Regions from separate parts of the Amycolatopsis sp. NPDC004747 genome, predicted to be linked through region 3. Evidence: riboswitches for the same ligand, from Rfam matches in the RefSeq annotation. Region 3 holds a riboswitch; each other region holds the start of a gene.
What was found. A riboswitch is a leader RNA that binds a small molecule or an ion and turns the genes downstream of it on or off. The one in region 3 is predicted to bind S-adenosylmethionine.
Positions count from the first base shown of each region.

Region 1: it holds a riboswitch for S-adenosylmethionine, as region 3 does, so the genes downstream of both, thrC (threonine synthase) here and ACWEGE_RS44715 (aminotransferase class V-fold PLP-dependent enzyme) in region 3, are expected to answer to the same signal.
Region 2: it holds a riboswitch for S-adenosylmethionine, as region 3 does, so the genes downstream of both, ACWEGE_RS23045 (methionine ABC transporter ATP-binding protein) here and ACWEGE_RS44715 (aminotransferase class V-fold PLP-dependent enzyme) in region 3, are expected to answer to the same signal.

Region 1 is NZ_JBSGBQ010000008.1:57,178-63,881, forward strand. Features, by position in the region: gene holA (DNA polymerase III subunit delta) at 439-1,419, opposite strand; SAM riboswitch class I at 1,568-1,701, shown strand; gene thrC (threonine synthase) at 1,715-2,980, shown strand; gene ACWEGE_RS15055 (ComEC/Rec2 family competence protein) at 3,164-5,536, opposite strand; gene ACWEGE_RS15060 (helix-hairpin-helix domain-containing protein) at 6,338-6,704, opposite strand, start outside.
Region 2 is NZ_JBSGBQ010000013.1:230,020-236,723, reverse strand. Features, by position in the region: gene ACWEGE_RS23055 (transglycosylase family protein) at 1-205, shown strand, start outside; gene rsmA (16S rRNA (adenine(1518)-N(6)/adenine(1519)-N(6))-dimethyltransferase RsmA) at 471-1,328, shown strand; SAM riboswitch class I at 1,433-1,523, shown strand; gene ACWEGE_RS23045 (methionine ABC transporter ATP-binding protein) at 1,735-2,748, shown strand; gene ACWEGE_RS23040 (4-(cytidine 5'-diphospho)-2-C-methyl-D-erythritol kinase) at 2,873-3,835, shown strand; gene ACWEGE_RS23035 (ASCH domain-containing protein) at 3,832-4,239, shown strand; gene ACWEGE_RS23030 (ABC-F family ATP-binding cassette domain-containing protein) at 4,244-6,007, shown strand; gene ACWEGE_RS23025 (fatty acyl-AMP ligase) at 6,123-6,704, shown strand, end outside.
Region 3 is NZ_JBSGBQ010000053.1:22,041-28,744, reverse strand. Features, by position in the region: gene ACWEGE_RS44740 (AsnC family protein) at 1-232, shown strand, start outside; gene ACWEGE_RS44735 (RluA family pseudouridine synthase) at 319-1,251, opposite strand; gene lspA (signal peptidase II) at 1,248-1,937, opposite strand; gene ACWEGE_RS44725 (hypothetical protein) at 1,961-2,545, opposite strand; gene ACWEGE_RS44720 (hypothetical protein) at 2,550-2,840, opposite strand; gene ACWEGE_RS44715 (aminotransferase class V-fold PLP-dependent enzyme) at 3,162-4,490, opposite strand; SAM riboswitch class IV at 4,530-4,644, opposite strand; gene ACWEGE_RS44710 (potassium/proton antiporter) at 4,715-6,193, opposite strand; gene ACWEGE_RS44705 (ArsR/SmtB family transcription factor) at 6,289-6,704, opposite strand, start outside.

The DNA of each region.
Region 1 (6,704 bases), on a different contig from region 3:
GCAGCGCGGCCGGCGCGACGCGGCTGTGGCTGAGCGGCAGGCGGCTGGCGGGGCGGCAGCCGGAGCCGCGCGGCTTGCGGCTGGCGGCTGGCGGCTGGCGGCTGGCGGCCGGAGTCGCACGGCTTGCGGCCGGCGCGGCTGGCGGCCTGAGCGGCACGGCTTACGGCCGGCGCGGCCAGGAACAGCCACCGGCGCGCGGCGGGCGCGGCATCCAGCGCGGCGCCAGCCGCGAACAGCCGCCTGCAGCCGGAGCGGCGCGGCCCGCGGCCAGAGCGCGGCGTGACCGGCGGCCAGCGCGGAGCTACTGGCGGCCGTGAGCCCGGTGCTCACCAAGCGGGCCGCGAGGTGCTCGAACTCGTGCGAGCATCCCGTGAGTCGCTCGTGCGTTCGCGGAGCGATTCGGGCGCGCCCCGGCGGCTCGGCGGCGTTGGGCAGCGATCAGCGGTCGCCCTTTGCCGCCGCCACCTCGAGGACCGCTCGCTCCAGCGCGTAGCCCGGGTCCGCCGCCACGCCCTTGACCTCGGCGTTCAGCCGCGCGACCACGCGCATCGCCGTCGCGAGGCCGTCGGGGTTCCAGCCGCGGGACTGCCCCTGGGCCTTGCGGATCTTCCACGGCGGCATGCCCAGCTCGCCCGCCATCTGGTTCGGGTTGCCGCGGCCGGCGCCGGAGACCCGGGCGATCGTGCGGACCGCGTCCGCCAGCGCGTCGGCGACCAGGACGTGCGGGACGCCCAGCTGCATCGCCCAGCGCAGCGACTCCAGCGCCGCCGCGCGGTCGCCGCTGACCGCCTTTTCCGCGACCGCGAAGCCGGTCACGTCGGCGCGGCCGCGGTGGTAGCGGCGGACCGCGTCGGCGTCGACCGCGCCGCCCGTGTCCGCGACCAGCTGCGTCGCCGCCGAAGAGAGTTCGCGCAGGTCGGAGCCCACGGCGTCGAGCAGGGCGGCGACCCCCGCCGGGTCGATCTTGCCGCTCACCCGGCGCACCTCGTGGCGCACGAACTGCTCTCGCTCGGCCGGCTTGGTGAGCTTCGGGCACTCCGTGACCTCGGCGCCGGCCTTCTTCAGCACCGCCGGCAGCGACTTGCCCGCCTTGCTGCGGCCGCCGCCGGTGTGCACGACGATTAGCACGACCCCCTCGGCCGGGTCCTTCAGGTAAGCCGCGACGGCGTCGGCCAGCTCCTGCGAGATGTCCTGCGCCGACTCGAGGACGATCACCCGGCCTTCGCTGAACAGCGACGGGCTGACCAGTTCGGCCAGCTCGGGGGCTGTGAGATCGGACACCCGGACCCGGGTCAGCTCCGCGGTCGCGTCCATCGCGCGGGCGGCGGCGAGCGTCTCGCGGACGGCCCGCTCGATCAGCAGTTCTTCCTCCCCCAGCACCAGCTGCAGCGGGGCCGGGGCGGTGGCTTGCGCGGTCACCCGTGAATCCTCTCACTTGCGCTCTTGTGCGCCCGCTCCGGTGATGTCGAGCGGCCACCATGGCACGGGCCGAGCGCGATGTCGTACGGTGTAGCCGAGGCAGCCCGCACCGGAAGATCCGGAGTGCGCGGCACCGACAACCGAATACCGCTCATCCAGAGGGGCAGAGGGAACGGCCCGACGAAGCCCCGGCAACCGGCGTACAGCCTGTCATCCCGCGATCGCGGGATAGCTGACGACCACGGTGCCAATTCCGGCCCGCTTCGGCGGGGCAGATGAGGAAAGGAACCTCGCGATGACCGCCACCCTCGGCACGACCTCCACCACGAAGACCCCGGATCTCGGTCCGGCCGTCGAGCTGGTGTCGAAGGAAGAGGGCCACCGGCAGCCGCTCGCTCCGGAGTTCGTCTCCGCCGAAGACTTCTCGCCGCTCGAGGTCGCCTACGACTTCGGCCGTGTCCGCCGCGAGGACATCGAGGCGGGTCCCAAGAACATCTGGCGCTACAAGAAGCTCCTTCCGGTTCCGTCCAACGTCGAAGAGATCCCGAACACCGAGCCGGGCGCGACGCGGCTGGTCCGCGCCGACCGCCTCGCCAAGGAGCTCGGCCTCAAGCGCGTGTGGGTCAAGGACGACACCGGCAACCCGACGCACTCGTTCAAGGACCGCGTCGTCGCCGTCGCGCTGGCGGCGGCCCGCGAGTTCGGGTTCGAGGTGCTCGCGTGTCCGTCGACCGGCAACCTGGCCAACGCGACGGCCGCCGCGGCCGCCCGCGCCGGCTGGCGGTCGGTCGTGCTGATCCCCAAGACCCTCGAGCGCGCCAAGATCCTCACCACCGCGGTGTACGACGGCGACCTCCTCGCCATCGACGGCAACTACGACGACGTCAACCGCCTTGCCACCGAGCTCGCCGGCGAACACCCGAAGTGGGCGTTCGTCAACGTGAACGTCCGGCCGTACTACTCGGAGGGCTCGAAGACGCTGGCCTTCGAGGTCGCCGAGCAGCTCGGCTGGCGCATCCCGCCGCAGATCGTCGTCCCGATCGCCTCCGGTTCGCAGCTGACCAAGGTGGACAAGGGTTTCCGCGAGCTGGGTCAGCTCGGTCTCGTGGAAGCCAGCCCGTACAAGGTGTTCGGCGCGCAGGCCACCGGCTGCTCGCCGGTGTCGGCGGCGTTCCGCGAGGGCCACGACGTGGTCCAGCCGGTGAAGCCGGACACGATCGCCCGCTCGCTGGCCATCGGCAACCCGGCCGACGGCCCGTACGTGCTCGACATCGTCAACCGCACCGGCGGCGCGATCGAGGACGTCTCCGACGAAGAGGTCGTCGAGGGCATCCGCCTGCTGGCCCGCACCGAAGGCATCTTCACCGAGACGGCCGGCGGGGTGACCGTCGCCACGGCGAAGAAGCTGGTCGAGACGGGCAAGCTGGACCCGGACGCCGAGACGGTTCTGCTGATCACCGGCGACGGCCTCAAGACCCTCGACGCGATCGAGAACCACGTCGGCCCCAAGGCGACGCTGCCGCCCTCGGCCGCGGCCGTGAACGAGGCTCTGGGTTACTGAGCTCCCGTCCGGGGCGGGCACTTCGGCCCGCCCCGGACGCTCAGCGGTCGCCCACGATTCGGTGGTGGTCGCGGACCAGCCACGCAGATCGCGCCCACCGCGGCACCTCCGGCGAGACAGCCCGCGGAGTTGCCGACCGCGTTGCCTACGACGGTCTTCGCCGTTCCCAGGCTTGGCCGGCCGTCACCGGCGAGGTGGGCCGCGGGGCTCGCCTCGGCGGGATATTGCCGTTCCGGTGACCACCGCCGTGTCGCCATCCAGGTCAGTGCGGGTGACTCGTGCGCCGAGAGCCGCTAGTGTGTCCATTGTGGACTTACTGGGGTGTCCGTACGTGTTTCCCGCGCCCACGCTGACCAATGCCACCCGTGGGGCCACTGCCGCGAGGAACGCCGGCAGCGAATACCTGCTTCCGTGGTGCGGGACTTTCAACACCTCCGCCTTCAGATCTCCGATGTCGGCCAGCAGGTCCGCCTGGGCCGCCAGTTCCACGTCGCCGGTCAGCAGGACCCGGCCTGCCGTGGTCTCCGCGCGCAGCACCACCGAGCTGTTGTTGATCGTCGTGCCGTCCTGTGGCCCGTCCTGCCTCGCCGGTACGTAGCGGGGGCCCAGTACGTCGATGGCCAGGCCCGGCCAGGCCAGCCGTTCGCCCGGGTTCAGCTCCACCAGCGGCACCGCCCGCCGCGCGGCCTCGGCGGCGACCTGCCGCCACGCCCAGCCCGGTGACCGCCCGGGGCCGACGGCGATCGCGCCGACCGCGCGGCCGTCGAAGACCGAGGCGAGCCCGCCGATGTGGTCGGCGTGCAGGTGGCTCAGCACCAGCAGCGGGATCCGGTCGACCGCCAGCCGATGCAGGCATTCGTCGACCGGGCCCGGCTCGGGTCCGGCGTCCACGACGACCGCCCGCCCCGGCTCGGCCGTCGCCAGCACGACGGCGTCGCCCTGGCCGACGTCGCACTCGACCATCGCCCAGTTCCGCGGCGGCCAGGCGGGCGCCAGCACCCGGACCGGGACGAACACCAGCAGCGCGCCGGCCACGAGCACCGCCATCAGCACCCGCACTCGCCGGTGCCGGACCGCGAGCATCAGCACGATGAGGACGGCGGCGGCCAGGAGACCACCCGTCCAGCCACCGGGCCAGGCGATGACGGCGCCCGGGGCCCGCGCGCCGTGCCGGGCGACGGTGATCAGCCACCGGGCCTCCGGATCGGCCAGGTGCACCAGGACCTTCCCGGCGCCCGGCCACCACGGGCCGGTGAGGGTCGCCAGCACGCCGAGCACCGTCGCCGGGGCCACCACGGGCGCGGCGAGGACGTTTGTCAGCACCGAAACCAGGCTCACCGAACCCGCCATGCCCGCGAGCACCGGCGCCGTCACCAGGAAAGCCGCCAGCGGGATCGTCAGCCCTTCCGCGAATCCGGGCGGGATCCCGCGGCGGACCAGGGCATCGGCCCAGCGGGGTGCCAGCAGGACCAGCCCGCCGGTGGCGCAGACCGACAGCGCGAAGCCGAAGTCCGTGGCCATCGCCGGATCCGCCACCACCAGCACGCAGACCGCGAACGCCAGCGCCGGCAACGCCGAACCACGGCGTCCCAGCGCCAGGGCCAGGAGCGCCACGGCCGCCATGACGCCCGCGCGCAACACGCTCGGCTCCGGACCGACGAGGACGAGGAAGCCGGCCAGGCACGTCCCGGCCGCCGCGGCCGACAGCCGGGGCCCGAGCCGGAGCAGGCGCAACAGGAGCAGTACCGCCCCGCAGACGACCGCCAGGTTGCCGCCGCTGACCGCGGTGAGGTGCGCGAGGCCCGCCGAGACGAACTCCTGCTCGACGCGTGGGGACAACGCGCTCGTATCGCCCAGTACCAGCCCTGGCAGCAGGCCCGCGGGTTCGTCCGGCAGAACCTGGCACAGGTCGTGGAGGCCGGCGCGCAGCCCGGCCGCCGCCCGCTGCCACCACGGCGCCGGGCCGGGCTCCCCTGGCGGGCCGCGCACCGACAGCACGGCCGCGGTCAGGTCCGAGCCGCGTGGCGGCATCAGCAGGCCCGTCGCGGTCACCTCTTGGCCTGGCAGCAGGGACGTCCACTGTTCGACCGGGGCCAGCAGCAGGACGCGACCGGACGAGGAGACCGGTCTTCCGTCGACCGAGGCCGTGCGGACGTCGGCTGTGAGGACGACCGATCGGGCGCCGGCTTGCCGATCGGCATACCCCGCGCTGCGCACGGGCTTAGGGCGTTCGGCGACGATGACCTGCAGTGCTGCCGGCAGCCCTTCGGCCGCGGAGGCGCGTAGCTCGTCACGTTGGGCGTCGCGGATTCGCCAGGTGATCGGGCCGGCGGCCAGGAGGCCGAGGATCAGCAGGGCTGCCGCTGTGTCGCGCGCCCTGGGGTGGTCTCGGGCGCGCCACAGCACGAGACCGGCCGCGACTGTGGCGGCGAGGCCGGTGGCGAGGGCCGTCCACCAGCCGAGGAGGAGGCCGGTCAAGGCCGCCAACCAGCACGCCGCGGCGGCCGGGACGAGCCGCATGTCCTGCCGGGTGTCGGGGGCGGGGCTGGTGCTCATCCAGCCGTCACCTCCGGAAGGCGAACGAGCTCGACCACGGCACCGAGCGCCGCCGGCCGGCTCGCGCAACCGCGGAAGGCAGTTGGCGACCGCCGCCTTCTCCTGCAAACAATCGAGCACGTCCTCACGAGGTGCCAAAGAACGGCCCAATTGGCGCACCGAATACACGGCGGCAACACCCGATTCGACGACGCCCCCACGCCCTCCAGAAGCCGCGTGCCCTGCCGGGCGCCGGGGGCCGGGTTGGTGCTCATCGGGCCATCACCCCGGAAAACGATCGACTACGCCCACGGCACAGAGCGCCGTTGGCCGGCTCGCGCAACCGCGAAAAGCGTTCAACGACCGCCGCCTTCTCCGGCGAACGATCCGGCGTGTCCTCGCGCGCTGCCAGAAAACGGCCCCAGCCGACGCCGCGAACACACGGCTGCAACACCCGATTCGACGACGCTCCCACGCCCTCCAGAAGCGGCATGCCTTGCCGGGCGCCCGAGGCGGGATTGGTGCGCATAGGGCCATCACCGCCGGAGAGTGAACGAGCTCGACCACGGCACCGAGCGCCGTCGGCCGGCCTGCGCAGCCGCGGAAGGCAGTTGGCAGCCTTCTCCCGCAAGCGATCGAGGCCGACTTTGCGTGCTGCTGACGAACGGCCCGGCCGCCGGAGGGCGAGTGGTGCTGGCCGGCGCCAAGGATGCGCGCCTGCCGCGAGCCGCTCGGCGACCGCCCACCCCGCAAGCCGCATGCCTTGCCCGGCGTCGGGGACGGGGACGGGGACGGGGACGGGGACGGGGACGGGGACGATGCTCATCCGACCGTCACCTGCTCTCGCAGGCGAGCGAACTTGCTTTCCCCGATGCCGTCGACGTCGCGCAGCTGCTCCACCTTCGTGAAGCCGCCGTGGTCCGTGCGCCACTGGACGATGCGCTTGGCCATCACCTCGCCCACTCCCGGCAGTGTGTCCAGCTGGTCCGCCGATGCCGTGTTGAGGTCGACCTTTCCGCCGCCCGCCGGTGCTTCGGGGTCCGGTGCTGGTGCCGGGATGCCGACCGCCAGCTGCTCTCCGTCCGCTACCTTGCGGGCCAGGTTCAGCGCGCCCAGCTCCGCTCCCGGCTCGGGGCCGCCTGCCGCTCGCAGCACGTCTGCCACCCGGGCGCCCTGGGGCACCGTGACC
Region 2 (6,704 bases), on a different contig from region 3:
CGGCAACTGGGCCATCAACACCGGCAACGGCTACTACGGCGGCCTCCAGTTCGACAAGCGCACCTGGGACGCCTACGGCGGCGACGAGTACGCCGCGCTGCCGAACCAGGCCACGCGCGAGCAGCAGATCGCGATCGCCGAGAAGGTCAAGGCAGGCCGTGGCGGCAGCTACAGCGCCTGGCCGGTCTGCGGCAAGAAGGCCTGACGCATTCCACGAACCGGCCCCCGTCCACCCCGGACGGGGGCCGCTTCGCGTGCGCCAAGAGACATCACGCGTGATTGGGGAGTCAACTCGCGTGATCAAGGAGTCGACACGCCGGATCCGCCCCACCTCGCCGTATCGTCCCTCCAATCACGCGTGTCGACCCTCCAATCACGCGAGATGCCCTCCCAATCACGCGAGATCCGCCCTCGATCACGCGAGATCCGCCGCTGATCACGCCGGTTCCGGGTTCAAGTAAGCTCCTCCGGTGGTTGAACTGCTGGGACCGGCCGAAATCCGCGGGCTGGCGGCCGAACTCGACGTGCGGCCGACCAAGAAGCTCGGGCAGAACTTCGTGCACGATCCCAACACCGTGCGGCGGATCGTCGAGCTCGCGAACGTCACCGCGGACGACGTCGTCCTCGAGGTCGGGCCCGGGCTCGGGTCGCTGACCCTCGGGCTGCTGGCCACCGGCGCGCGGGTCGTCGCCGTCGAGATCGATCCCAAGCTCGCCGAACGGCTGCCCAAGACCGTCGCCGAACGCGGGCCCGAGGCCGCGGACCGGCTGACCGTCGTCGGCGCCGACGCCCTGCGCGTCACCCGCGAGGAACTGGGCGAGCCGACCGCCCTCGTCGCCAACCTGCCCTACAACGTCGCCGTACCCGTCGTGCTGCACCTGCTGGCCGAGGTGCCGTCGCTGCGGACCGGGCTGGTCATGGTGCAGACCGAGGTGGCCGACCGGATGGCCGCCGGACCCGGCAGCCGGATCTACGGCGTGCCGAGCGTCAAGCTCGCCTGGTACGGCCCCGCACGCAAGGTCGCCGCCGTGCCACGCTCGGTGTTCTGGCCGGTGCCGAACGTCGATTCCGCGCTCGTCGCCTTCGAGCGTGCGGACTCGACGGCGTCCGACGACCGGGACCGCCTCTTCGGCCTGGTGGACGCCGCCTTCTCACAACGCAGGAAGACGCTCCGGGCCGCGCTCGCGGGCTGGGCGGGCTCGGCCGAGCGGGCCGGCGAACTCCTCACCGCCGCCGGGATCGACCCCAAGACCCGCGGTGAGCAGCTGGACGTGCACGACTTCGCCCGGATCGCCGCGCGCGTTGGCGACTCCACAGTCGAGCCGTGAAAACACGCCTCCACCGGTCCTGATCTCGCGATTCGGACACCGCCAGTCGTGTGATCTGGGCCAACGGGCTTGCGTTCGCTCCTCGGGATCGGTTTTACTCAGTACGTCCATCCCGAGCGACTGAGAGACCTGGCTCGCCGAAGTCGCAGCAACCACCCTCCACAGGGCAGGTGCTACCGCCAGGACCGATGGAGGCCGTTTTCGATGAAGAGGGTAGCTCGCCCCCTGCTCCTGACCAGGCGTCGAGTAGTCGACGAAGGCCGCCGCTCCGTGACCGCGTGTCGACGCTCCAGCTGAGCTAGTCCGAGCCGGTCCACCTCTTCTTCATGCACCGTCCACAACGGACGGACCTTCGCTTGCGGCCGGGCGCGCCCATGGGGGCGGCGCCCCGTTTTCTGGAGCCTTCGTGATCACCGTCGAAAACCTGTCCAAAACCTTTGCCACCAACGGAAACTCGGTCATCGCCCTGCGGGACGTGAGTGTCGACGTCCAGGCAGGCTCGCTCTTCGGCGTGGTCGGTCCCGCCGGGTCGGGCAAGTCCGTCCTGGCCCGGTGCATCGCGCTGCAGGAGCGCCCCGACCGCGGCGTCGTCCGCCTCGACGGCCTCAACACCGGCACCCTCGACGGCCGTCGCCTCCGCGAAATCCGCCGTCAGCTCGGCGTCGTCTCCACGAAGCCGGAGCTGATCGCCGAACGCACCATCGCCGGCAACATCGCCTCGCCGCTCGAGCAGCTCGGCGTCGACGGCCCGCAGCGCCGCAGCCGGGTCGGCTCGCTGCTCGACCTCGTCGGCCTGACCCAGCGCGCCGCGCAGCGCCCCGAGGAGCTGACCGCCGGTCAGCTCCGCCGCGTCGCGGTCGCGAAGGCGCTGGCGGCGGCCCCGGCCGTGCTGCTGGCCGACGACCCGACCGCCGGGGTCGACCCGGAGGAGGCCGGCGCGGTGCTGGCCGTCCTCGACCGGGCCCGTTCGGAGCTGGGCACCACGGTCGTCGTCACGACGCCGGACGCGGGCGTGGTCCGCCGGGTCTGCGACGACGTCGCGGTGCTGGAGGACGGCACGGTCGTCGAGCGCGGCACGGTGCTCGACCTGATCTCGAACCCGGCCAGCCGCACCGCGCAGGCGCTGCTGCCCGCCATCGAGACCACGCGCGCGCAGGCGGCGCGCTACGACCGCTCGGCCGACGTCGTGCTGGTCGGCTTCGCCTCGGTGGGTGCGCTGCTGCCCGAGGCGGCGGGCCGGTTCGACGTCGAGTTCGCCACCATCGGCGGCGGCCTGACCCGGATCGGCGACACGCCGGTCGGCCGGTTCCGCCTGGGTGTCCGCGGCGAGCGGGCCGACGCGGCGCTGGCCTGGGTCGCCGAGCGCGGTGGCCACGTCACGCACACCGCGCGTGGCCCGCAGGGTGTCGCGGCTGCCTGATCCACTGTCTTCCGGGGGTTCCGGGTGGCGGAGCCCCCGGCCCGGGGCGAAGCCCCGCTTGTCACAGGACGCCCCGATGCGCACGTCGCATCGGGGCGTTCCCGCGGGCACGTAGGCTGGTCGGGTGCTCGCCGTAGTTCCGCCCCCAGTCACCGTCCGGGTCCCGGCCAAGGTCAACCTGCACCTGTCGGTCGACGACCTGCGCGAAGACGGTTACCACGAGCTGGTCACCGTGTTCCAGGCGCTGTCGCTGACCGACGAGGTGACCGTCGCGGTCACCGAAGAGCCCGGCATCGAGGTCTACGGCGAAGGGGAGGGCTCGGTCCCGACCGGCCCCGAGAACCTGGCCTGGCGCGCGGTCGAGGCGCTGGCCGCGCACGTCGGGCGCACCGGCGAGCCGAAGGTCCGGGTGGTGCTGCGCAAGGGCATCCCGGTCGCCGGCGGCATGGCGGGCGGCAGCGCCGACGCGGCGGCGACGCTGGTCGGGCTGGCTTCGCTCTGGAACCTCGACGTCACGCGCGACGAGCTGGCGGAGATCGCCGCCGGCCTGGGCAGCGACGTCCCGTTCGCGCTCTACGGCGGCACCGCGCTGGGCACCGGCCGCGGCGAGCAGCTGGTCCCGGTGCTCTCGCGGCACACGTTCCACTGGGTGCTGGCCTTCGCCGCCGAGGGGCTCTCGACGCCGAAGGTGTTCGGCGAGCTGGACCGCCTCCGCGCGGCGGGCAACCCGCCCCGGATCGGCTCGCACACGCCGGTCGTCGAGGCGCTGGCCTCGGGCGACCCGCGCCAGCTGGCTCTGCTGCTGGGCAACGATCTCCAGGCGGCGGCGGTTTCGCTGCGGCCCGACCTGCGCCGCACGCTCCGGGCGGGCGTCAACGCGGGCGCGCTCGCGGGCACGGTGTCCGGCTCGGGTCCGACGTGCGCGTTCCTCTGCGAAGACGCGCAGTCGGCGGTGGAGGTCGCGGCCGAGCTGTCCGGCGCCGGCGTGTGCCGGACGGTCCGCGTGGCCCACGGCCCGGTCCCCGGCGCCCGGGTGGTCGGCGGGGACGACGCGCCGCGGCCGGCGCCGCCGCGGGTGCACGCATGAAGCACGCCGAATTCGCGTTCCCGGGGCCGCTGCGCGACAAGCTGGTCGCGGCGATCCTGGCCGGCGCCAAGACGACGACCTCGGCCCTGCTCGCGGAATACGAGCACGACGGCGAAGCGTTGCCCTTGGTGGGCGAGCGGGAGCTGGTGCTCGACTCCGCCGGGGTGGGGGTGGCGGTCATCGAGACCGCCGAGGTGCGGGTGCTTCCGATGTCCGAAGTGGACATCCAGCACGCCCGCGGCGAGGGCGAGGGTTTCGCGAGCGTCGCCGAGTGGCGTGCGGAGCACACGAAGTTCTGGCAGAGCGCGGAAGTGCGCGCCGCACTGGAGGACCCGGAATTCACCGTGGACGACACGACGATGGTCGTGGCGACCCGGTTCAAGACAGTGGAAAGGATCGGCTGAGCGGATGGCCAACCTGGTCAACCTGGAGGCGGTGAGCAAGTCCTACGGGGTTCGCCCGCTCCTGGACGGCGTCTCCCTGGGCATCGCGGCCGGGCAGCGCATCGGCGTCGTCGGTCTGAACGGTGGCGGCAAGACCACCCTGCTGGAAGTCCTTTCCGGACTGTCCGAACCGGACTCCGGGCGGGTGAGCCACGTGCGCGACCTGCGGATGGCCGTGGTCACCCAGCGCACGGAGCTCCCCGACGGCAGCACGGTCGGCGACGTCGTGCTCGAACGCTACGGCGCCGAGCACGAATGGGCCGCCGACGCCCGTGTCCGGTCCATTGTGGATGGTCTGGGCATCACGGCGATCGGCTTGGACACGCCGACGGCGAACCTGTCCGGCGGCGAGCGGCGCCGGGTCTCCCTGGCCGCCGCGCTGACCGGCGAGCTCGACCTGATCGTGCTCGACGAGCCGACCAACCACCTGGACGTCGAAGGTGTCCGCTGGCTCGCCGACCACCTGCTGGCCCGCAGGGTCGCGGTCGTGGTCGTCACGCACGACCGGTGGTTCCTCGACACCGTCGCCACCCTGACGTGGGAGGTCGCGAACGGCCGCGTCGAGCAGTACGAAGGTGGTTACGCCGACTGGATCTTCGCGCGCGCCGAGCGGGCGCGGCTGGCGGCGACGGCCGAGGAGAAGCGGCAGAACCTGGCCCGCAAGGAGCTGGCCTGGCTGCGCCGCGGCCCGCAGGCGCGCTCGTCGAAGCCGCGCTACCGGGTGGAGGCGGCGGAAGCGCTGATCGCCGATGTCCCGCCGCCGCGGGATTCCGTGGAACTGCAGGCGTTCGCGAAGCGGCGGCTCGGGAAGACCGTGCTGGAGCTGGAAGACACGACCTACCAGGTCGGCGACCGGAAGCTGCTCGACCACGTCACCTGGCGGATCGGGCCGGGCGACCGGATCGGTCTGGTCGGCGTCAACGGCTCGGGCAAGACGTCGCTGCTGAAGCTGCTGGGCGGGGACGTCGAGGGCTCGACCGGCCGCCGGATCGAGGGCAAGACGGTCGCGCTCGCGCACCTGCGCCAGGAGCTCGACGACCTGCCCGGCGACCTGCGCGTGCTGCAGGCGATCGAGCAGGTGGCCGGGCGCGTGGTGTTCGGCAAGCAGGAGATGACGGCGTCGCAGCTGGGCGAGAAGCTCGGCTTCCCGGCGGCCCGCCAGTGGACGCCGGTGGCGGACCTCTCGGGCGGCGAGCGGCGGCGCCTGCAGCTGTGCCGGCTGCTGATGGCCGAGCCGAACGTGCTGCTGCTCGACGAGCCGACGAACGACCTGGACATCGACACGCTGCAGCAGCTGGAGGACCTCCTCGACGGCTGGCCGGGCACGATGGTGGTGGTCTCCCACGACCGCTACCTGGTGGAGCGCGTGTGCGACACGATCGTCGCGCTGTTCGGCGACGGCCGCATCACCCACCTTCCGGGCGGCATCGAGGAGTACCTGAACCGCCGCGCCGCGGCCCAGCCGGCCGCGGGCCCGGCGCCGTCGCCGGAGAAGGCCGAGGCGAAGAAGTCGGCGGCGGACCTGCGCGCGGCCCAGAAGGAACTCGGGCGGCTGGAGCGCAAGCTCGACCAGCTGCACGCCAAGGAGGAGAAGCTCCACGCGTCGTTGCTGGAGGCCGCGACGGACCCGGCGAAGCTGATGGAGCTGAACGCCGAGCTGAAGGGCGTCCAGGGGGAGATCGAGGACGTCGAGGGCCGTTGGCTGGAGACGTCAGAGCTGCTGGACTGAGGGCCGTCGGGCCGGACGAACCGCTCGGGCGGTTCCGGCGGATCGCGGTTGGCTGCGAGGGCCGGTTTCCGCTTTGGTCGGCGGAAGTTGACACCGAGACAGTAATGTTCGAGCCATGAGCAGGTTCGTGGACACGCTCGTCGCCACCGCGACGAAGCGGGGGCAGCAGCGTGGCATGGTCACCGGGGAGCCGAAGGAGCCGGTCCGGCGGACCTGGGCCGAGGTGCACGCCGAGGCGCGGCGGATTGCCGGGGGGCTGGTGGCCGGCGGGTTCGAGCGCGGGGGTGCCGTGGCCGTGCTGGCCGCCGCGCCCGTGCTGATCGCGCCCACCGTGCAGGCGGTCTGGCTGGCCGGTGGCAGCGTCACCATGCTGCACCAGCCGACCCCGCGCACCGATCTCGCCGAATGGGCCGAGGACACGGTGCGGGTGCTCGGGATGATCGGCTCGGACCTCGTGCTGCTGGGCGAACCCTTCGACCAGCTCGCGCCCGTGCTCGCCGAAAAGGGCATCGGCTTCAAGCTCATCACCGAGCTGGCCGCGGCCGAACCGCTGGCGGACGTCGTCGGCACCGACGAAGGCGACACCGCGCTCCTGCAGCTCACCAGCGGCTCGACCGCCGACCCCAAGGCCGTGCGGATCACCTACGGGAACCTGTACTCCAACGTCAAGGCCATGGTCGAGCGCGCCGAGTTCGAC
Region 3 (6,704 bases):
CTCGCTGCCGGACAACTACCTCGAGCTGCTCGCCGCCGACGGCCAGGCGATCGGCAAGGCCCCGGTGTCGCTGACCTCCCGGCCGCCGCACAAGATCGGCGTCAAACCGGGCGAAACGCTGGGCGGCCACACGGTGTACGTGCTGCCGGAGGCCACCCGCGTGGTCTCGGTCCGCTGGAGCCCGCGGCCGGAGCCGGACGAGCGCACGCTGACCTGGTCGATCGAGGACTGAGGCTGGTTCCGGTCAGCCCGCCGCGGCCCACGCGGAAGCCGGCGGCCGCTCGAGAGGTCCTGCGGCGGGCGACGGCAGAACAAGCCTCACTGGTAGCTTTCCTCGCGCAGGATCTCGAGGGCCTTCGCGAGGTCGTCCGGGTACTCCGACTCGAACTCCACCCAGCGGCCGTCCGCGGGGTGGGCGAACGCCAGCGTCTTCGCGTGCAGCCACTGCCGGCTCAGGCCGAGGTGGCGGGCCAGCACCGGGTCGGCGCCGTAGGTCAGGTCGCCGACGCAGGGGTGCCGCAGCGCCGAGAAGTGGACGCGGATCTGGTGCGTGCGCCCGGTTTCCAGCTTGATGTGCGCCAGCGACGCCGCCCGGAACGCCTCGACGACTTCGTAGTGCGTCACGCTCGGGCGCCCGCCCTGGACCACCGCGAACTTGTAGTCGTGACGCGGGTGGCGGTCGATGGGGGCGTCGATCGTGCCGCGCATCGGGTCCGGGTGGCCCTGGACGATCGCGTGGTAGCCCTTGTCGACCGTGCGCTCCTTGAAGGCGCGCTTGAGCACGGTGTACGCGTGCTCGCTCTTGGCCACCACCATCACGCCGGTGGTGCCCGCGTCGAGCCGGTGGACCACGCCCTGGCGCTCGGCCGCACCCGAGGTGGCGATCCGCAGGCCGGCCGCGGCGAGGCCGCCGACGACGGTCGGGCCGGTCCAGCCCGGGCTCGGGTGCACCGCGACGCCGACCGGCTTCGAGATCACCACGATGTCGTCGTCGTCGTGCAGGATCTGCATGCCTTCGACCGGCTGCGCGACGACCTCGACCGGGTTCGACGGCTCCGGCAGGGTGATCTCCAGCAGGCCGCCGCCGGAGAGGCGGTCGGACTTGCCCGCGGGACGGCCGTCGAGCAGCACGTCCCCGGACTCGGCGAGCTCGGCGACGACCGTGCGGGACAGCCCGAGCAGCTTGGCGAGGCCGGCGTCGACCCGCATCCCGTCGAGCCCGTCGGGCACCGGGAGCATCCGCGAACTCACGCCTGCTCCTCCTGTGCCTGCTCCTGGGCTGCCTGCTCCTGAGCTGCCTGCTCCTGGGCCTTTTCGAGCTTCTTGTCCTTGGTCGACGTGCCGTCGTAGTCCTTGCCCAGCAGCGACAGCAGCACGATCAGGGCGCCGCCGACGCAGATCGCGGAGTCGGCGATGTTGAAGATCGCGAAGCCCTTGCCGTTCGGGGCGAACGCCGAGATGAAGTCGACGACGTGGCCCTGCAGCCCGCCGGGCGCGCGGAAGATGCGGTCGGTGAGGTTGCCGGTGGCGCCGGCCAGCACCAGGCCGAGGCCGATCGCCCAGCCGATCGAGCGCAGCCGCCGCGACAGCCAGATGATGGCGATGACCACGGCGAGCGCGACGAGGGCGAGCACCCACGTCATGCCGGTGGCCATCGAGAAGGCGGCACCGGGGTTGCGGATCACCTGCAGGTAGATCAGCCCGCCGAGGACCTTGACCGGCTCCTTGCCCTCCAGGTTGGCGACGACCAGGTTCTTCGTCACCAGGTCGATCGCCCAGAACACGACGGCGACCGCGAAGACCCAGCCGACCCGCCGCTTCGGCAGCAGCGGCTTCGCCGGGACCTCCGGGTTCTCGGGCGCGTCCGCGGCCGGTTCGGGCCCCGCGTCGGCGGGCACGGCGGTTTCGGGTTCGGAGTGGCTGGGCTCGGTGCTCACCGGTCCATTGTCCACGGCGCTGGTCAGCCGGTGGCGGGCCCGTCCGGCCGCGGCCGCAGGAGCACGGCGAAGGCGGCCGCGAAGAGCACGCCCGCGGCGGCGAGCGCGCCGGGGACCGGGGGCAGGAACACGGTCGCGACCAGCGTGAACACCCCGGCGACGGCCGCCAGGAACCAGCTGCGCTCGTAGCCGGCCAGCAGCAGGAGGCCGAGTGTCGCCAGCAGCACGCCGCGCAGGTCGCCGCCGAGCCGGAGCTGGAGGAAGCCGACCAGGTCGAGCAGCGGCACGGCGGCCAACGCGCCCAGCGTGGCGAGGAGAAACCGGCCGGGCCGCGCCGGCCGCAGCTGCCGCCAGTACCAGGCGGCCACGGCGAGCACCACGCAGGCGAGGCCGGCGAGCCAGCCGAGCCTCGCCGACGGCACCGCATCGAACGAGACCGCGGTCGCGTACGCCGTGCCGCCGACCTCGCCGGTGCCGAGGCCGTGCAGGCCCTGCGTCAGCTGGTAGCCCTGGGGTTCGCGGGCCGGGACCAGCTCGACGGCCACCAGCACGAGCAGCGCGAACCCCAGCGCGGCCAACGGGAACCAGGCCCTTCGCGGACTCCCCATCGGGTCAGGGGGTCCGGGGGTGCGACCGCAGCACCGCGGTGAAGGCGGCGGCGAGCAGGATCATCGCCGAGACCAGCATGCCGGCCATGTCCGCCGAGAGCACCACCGCGACCAGGGCGAAGGCGACCGTGGTGAGCAGGACGAACCGGCTGCGCTCGTACGCGGCGAGCACGAGCAGGCCCAGCGTGGCCAGCAGCGGGCCGCGCAGGTTGTCGTCGATCCGGAACTGCCACGACCCGACCAGGTCGAGCAGCGGACGGCGAGCAGCGCGCCGGCCGTGCCGAGGACGAACCACCCCAGCCGGCCGGGCCGCCGGGCGAGCGCGTACCAGACCGCCGTGCCGAGGACCACGACACCGAGTGCGACCAGCCAGGCGGGCCCCACCGGCAGCCCCCGCCCGAGCTCGAAGAACTCGTCCAGTGGCCGGAACTCGGCCTGGCTGTACCAGGTCGCACCGGCCGGGACCACGGGCCGGAGCAGCAGGTTCGCGGATTGGTCTTCGGCCCCGCTGCGGCGCGCCAGCAGGTGCGCCACGGCCAGGCCGATCTCGGCGAACCCCAGCAGTGCCAGCGGAAACCAGAAACGCGGCCCTCTCCCCATCGGTCCAGGCTAGCGCTCAGCAGAACGGCGGCAGCTCCCGCGGGTCGCCGACCGGCGCCCAGCGGCCGTCCACCTTCGCGTACTCCCAGCGTGCGCCGCGGGCGACGATCTGCCGCAGCGCCAGGAGCACGCGGTCGACGTGTTCCTCGGTGCTGCCGAGGCCGAGGCTGACGCGGACCGCCTGCTGCCCCTCGCCGCCCGTGACGCCGATCAGCCGCCGGGCCGCGATGTGGGCGCAGAAGGCGCCGTCGCGGACGCCGATGCCGTACTCGGCGGACAGCACCGCGGCCAGCCAGCCGGGGTCGAAGCCGTCGACGACGAAGCTGACCGTGCCGACCCGGTCGACCGGCGCGTCGAACAGCCGCAGCTCGGCGCAGCCCGGGATGCTCTCGAGGCCCTTGCGCAGCCGGGCGAGCAGCGCCTGCTCGTGCGCCACGACGGCGTCCCAGCTCGCGCTCAGGGTTTCGCACGCGACGCCGAGCGCGTACACGCCGACCGTGTTGGGCGAACCGGCTTCGTGGCGCTCCGGCCCGGTGTTCCAGACGACGGCGTCTTCGGTGACGAGCTTGGTCGCGCCGCCGCCGGCCAGGTATGGGCGGGCCGCGCGCAGCCAGTCGGCGCGGCCGATCAGCGCGCCCGCGCCGAAGGGGGCGTAGAGCTTGTGGCCGGAGAGGGCGACGTAGTCGACGTCCAGTTCCTTGATCGAGATCCGCCGGTGCGGGGCCAGCTGGGCGGCGTCGAGGGCGACGCGGGCACCGTGTTTCCGCGCCACCGCGGCGATTTCGGCGACCGGCAGCAGCTCACCGGTCACATTGGACGCCCCGGTGACGACGACCAGCCGCGGTCCCTGCGGGGCGCCGGCGAGCGCTTCGTCCACAGCGGACACCGCGGCGAGGCGGGTGCGCGGGGTCGGCAGCCGCCGGACGTTCGGGCCTTGCCACGGCAGGAGCGCGGCGTGGTGCTCGGTGTCGAACACGATCACCGTGGTGTGCCGCGGCAGGCTGCGGGCGAGCAGGTTGAAGGAGTCGGTGGTGTTGCGGGTGAAGACGACGGTGTCGGTCCGCCGCGCGTCGACGAAGCGGCGCAGGACGTCGCGGGTGCGTTCGTAGAGCTTGGTGGAGACCTGCGAGGCGAAGCCGGCGCCGCGGTGGACGCTGGCGTACCAGGGCAGGAACTCGTCGACCTTCGCGCGGACGGCGTCGAGGCAGGGGGCGCTCGCGGCGTGGTCGAGGTTGGCGTAGCCGATGTCCCCGCCGGTCACCAGCGGAACCCGCAGCGACGCCCCCGCGACGGTGGGAACGGCCCGGGTTGCTTCGAGCTGGGTGCGGTCGATGGCGAGAGTCATCGGGGTGCCTCCTCGGCGATCCGGGGGACCCCGGCGAGGGGCCCGCGCTTGCCCGTCGCACGGCGCGACCGGCCCGGTCTTCACCCGGGGCACCCCACCGCGGTAGGAGGGTTGCCGGCCAGCAAGCCGGGGCTTCGCGCTGGCACTCATGACCTGGGTCAGAAGGTAACCGAGAACGCGGCCGGCAGCCAACCCTCGCCTCACATTCTGAGACGGCGCTCACGTCAGCGGCCGGACTCGCCCTTCCAGCGAGCCAGGCGCCCGGCCCGGTCGACGGCGCGCAACCGGCGTTCGACGGCGTCGCGGACGGCGCTCGTCGTGACGACCAGCAGCTGGTCGTTCTCCTGCAGCCGGCTGGTCTTCTGCGGCGTGAAGCCGGCGCCCGCGCGGACCACCAGGCTGATCGTCGCCCCGACGGGCAGCCGCAGCTCGGACAGGTACACGCCGTGCAGCTTCGACCCCGGCTGGATCCGGACCTGCAGCAGTTCGGCACCCAGCTCGTCCAGCGGCGCGGAGTCGACCTCGATTTCGTGCGCCTCGGACTTCTTGGCCAGCCCGAGCCGGTGCGCGAGCGGGCCGAGGGTCGCCCCCTGCACCAGCGTCAGCACGATGACCAGCACGAACACCGCGTCGACCAGCCGCTGGGCGCCCGGCAGGCCCTGGGACAGCGGGATCATGGCGAGCACGATCGGCACGGCCCCGCGCAGCCCGGCCCAGGAGAGGAACGCCTGCTCCCGCCACGGCAGCCGGAACGGCAGCATCGCCAGCAGCACCGAGAGCGGCCGCGCCAGCAGCAGCACGACCGCGCCGGCGACCAGGCCCGGCACGATCGCGTCCAGCAGCCGGCCCGGCGAGGCGAACAGCCCGAGCAGCACGAACAGGCCGATCTGCGCCAGCCAGCCCAGGCCCTCGGCGAAGGACAGCGTGTCCGACCGGTGCGGCAGCCGTGAATTGCCGAGCACCAGCGCGGCGACGTAGGTGGCCAGCAGCCCGGACGCGTGCAGCAGCTGCCCGGACGAGTACGCCACGACGCACGCCGCGACCGTGGCCACCGGGTAGAGGCCGGTCGCCGGCAGCGCGGCCCGCCGCAGCGCGAGCCCGCCGAGCCAGCCGAAGGCGAGCCCGATGGCCAGGCCCGCCGTCAGCTCGTAGACCACCAGCAGCGGCAGCGTCCAGTCCACAGTGGTGCCTTCGGCGAGCACCACGACGGCGATGTAGGCGGGCGCGTCGTTGATGCCCGACTCGAGTTCGAGCGCCCCGGTGAGCCGGTGACCGATCCCGGCCGTGCGCAGCACCGAAAACACCGCGGCCGCGTCGGTCGAGGCGAGCACCGCGCCCCACAGCAGCGCCAGTCGCCAGTCGAGGCCGAGCAGCCAGTGCAGGGCCGCGCCGGTGGCCGCGACGCTCACCACCACGGACACTGTGGACAGTGCGATTCCGCGGCCCAGCGCCGGTTTGACCGCCGACCACCGGGTGGTCAGCCCGCCTTCGGCGAGGATCATGACGAGCGCGGCGAGGCCGAGCGACTGGGTGAGTTCGGGGCTGTCGAACCGGATGCCGAAACCGGCTTCGCCCAGCAGCACGCCGATCCCCAGGTACAGCAGCAGCGAGGGCAGGCCGAGCCGGATCGACACGCGCACGGCCAGCACGGAGGCGAGGAGCACGACGCCGCCGACGCCGAGCAGCACGGGAAGCCGGTCCATACCGCCTCCTCCCGAGTGCCGTGGGCCCTCAGAATAGTGAGGCGTGCGGGTTAACTCGTTCGTGTACCGCTGCCCGGCGTCGGTCACGCGGTGTGTTAAGGCGCCCGGACACCACCGAGCGCGTCGAGATCGACACCGAGGGCAGCGAACGGCGCCCCCGCCGCCGGCAGCACCTTGACCGCCCGGTGGCCGTCCCTGGCCACCCAGCCGGCCTCGACCGCCCGGTCGAGCAGCGCCGCGGGCAGGGCACCGGCGAGGTGGTCGCGGCGCTCCGTCCAATCCAGACAGTCACGCAGCAGCGGCCGCCGCCCGGGGGCGACCGGCACGCCGAGGTCCGCCAGCACGGCCCGCCCGTGCGGGGTCAGCGCCAGCCCGTCGGCGGTGTCGACCAGGCCGGCGCCGAGCATGCCTTCACGCAGGGCGACGCCGAGCTCGCCGGCGAGGTGGTCGTAGCAGGTCCGGGCGAACCCGAGCCGTCGCGCTCTCAGCGACGCCCTGAGGCCGGCCACCG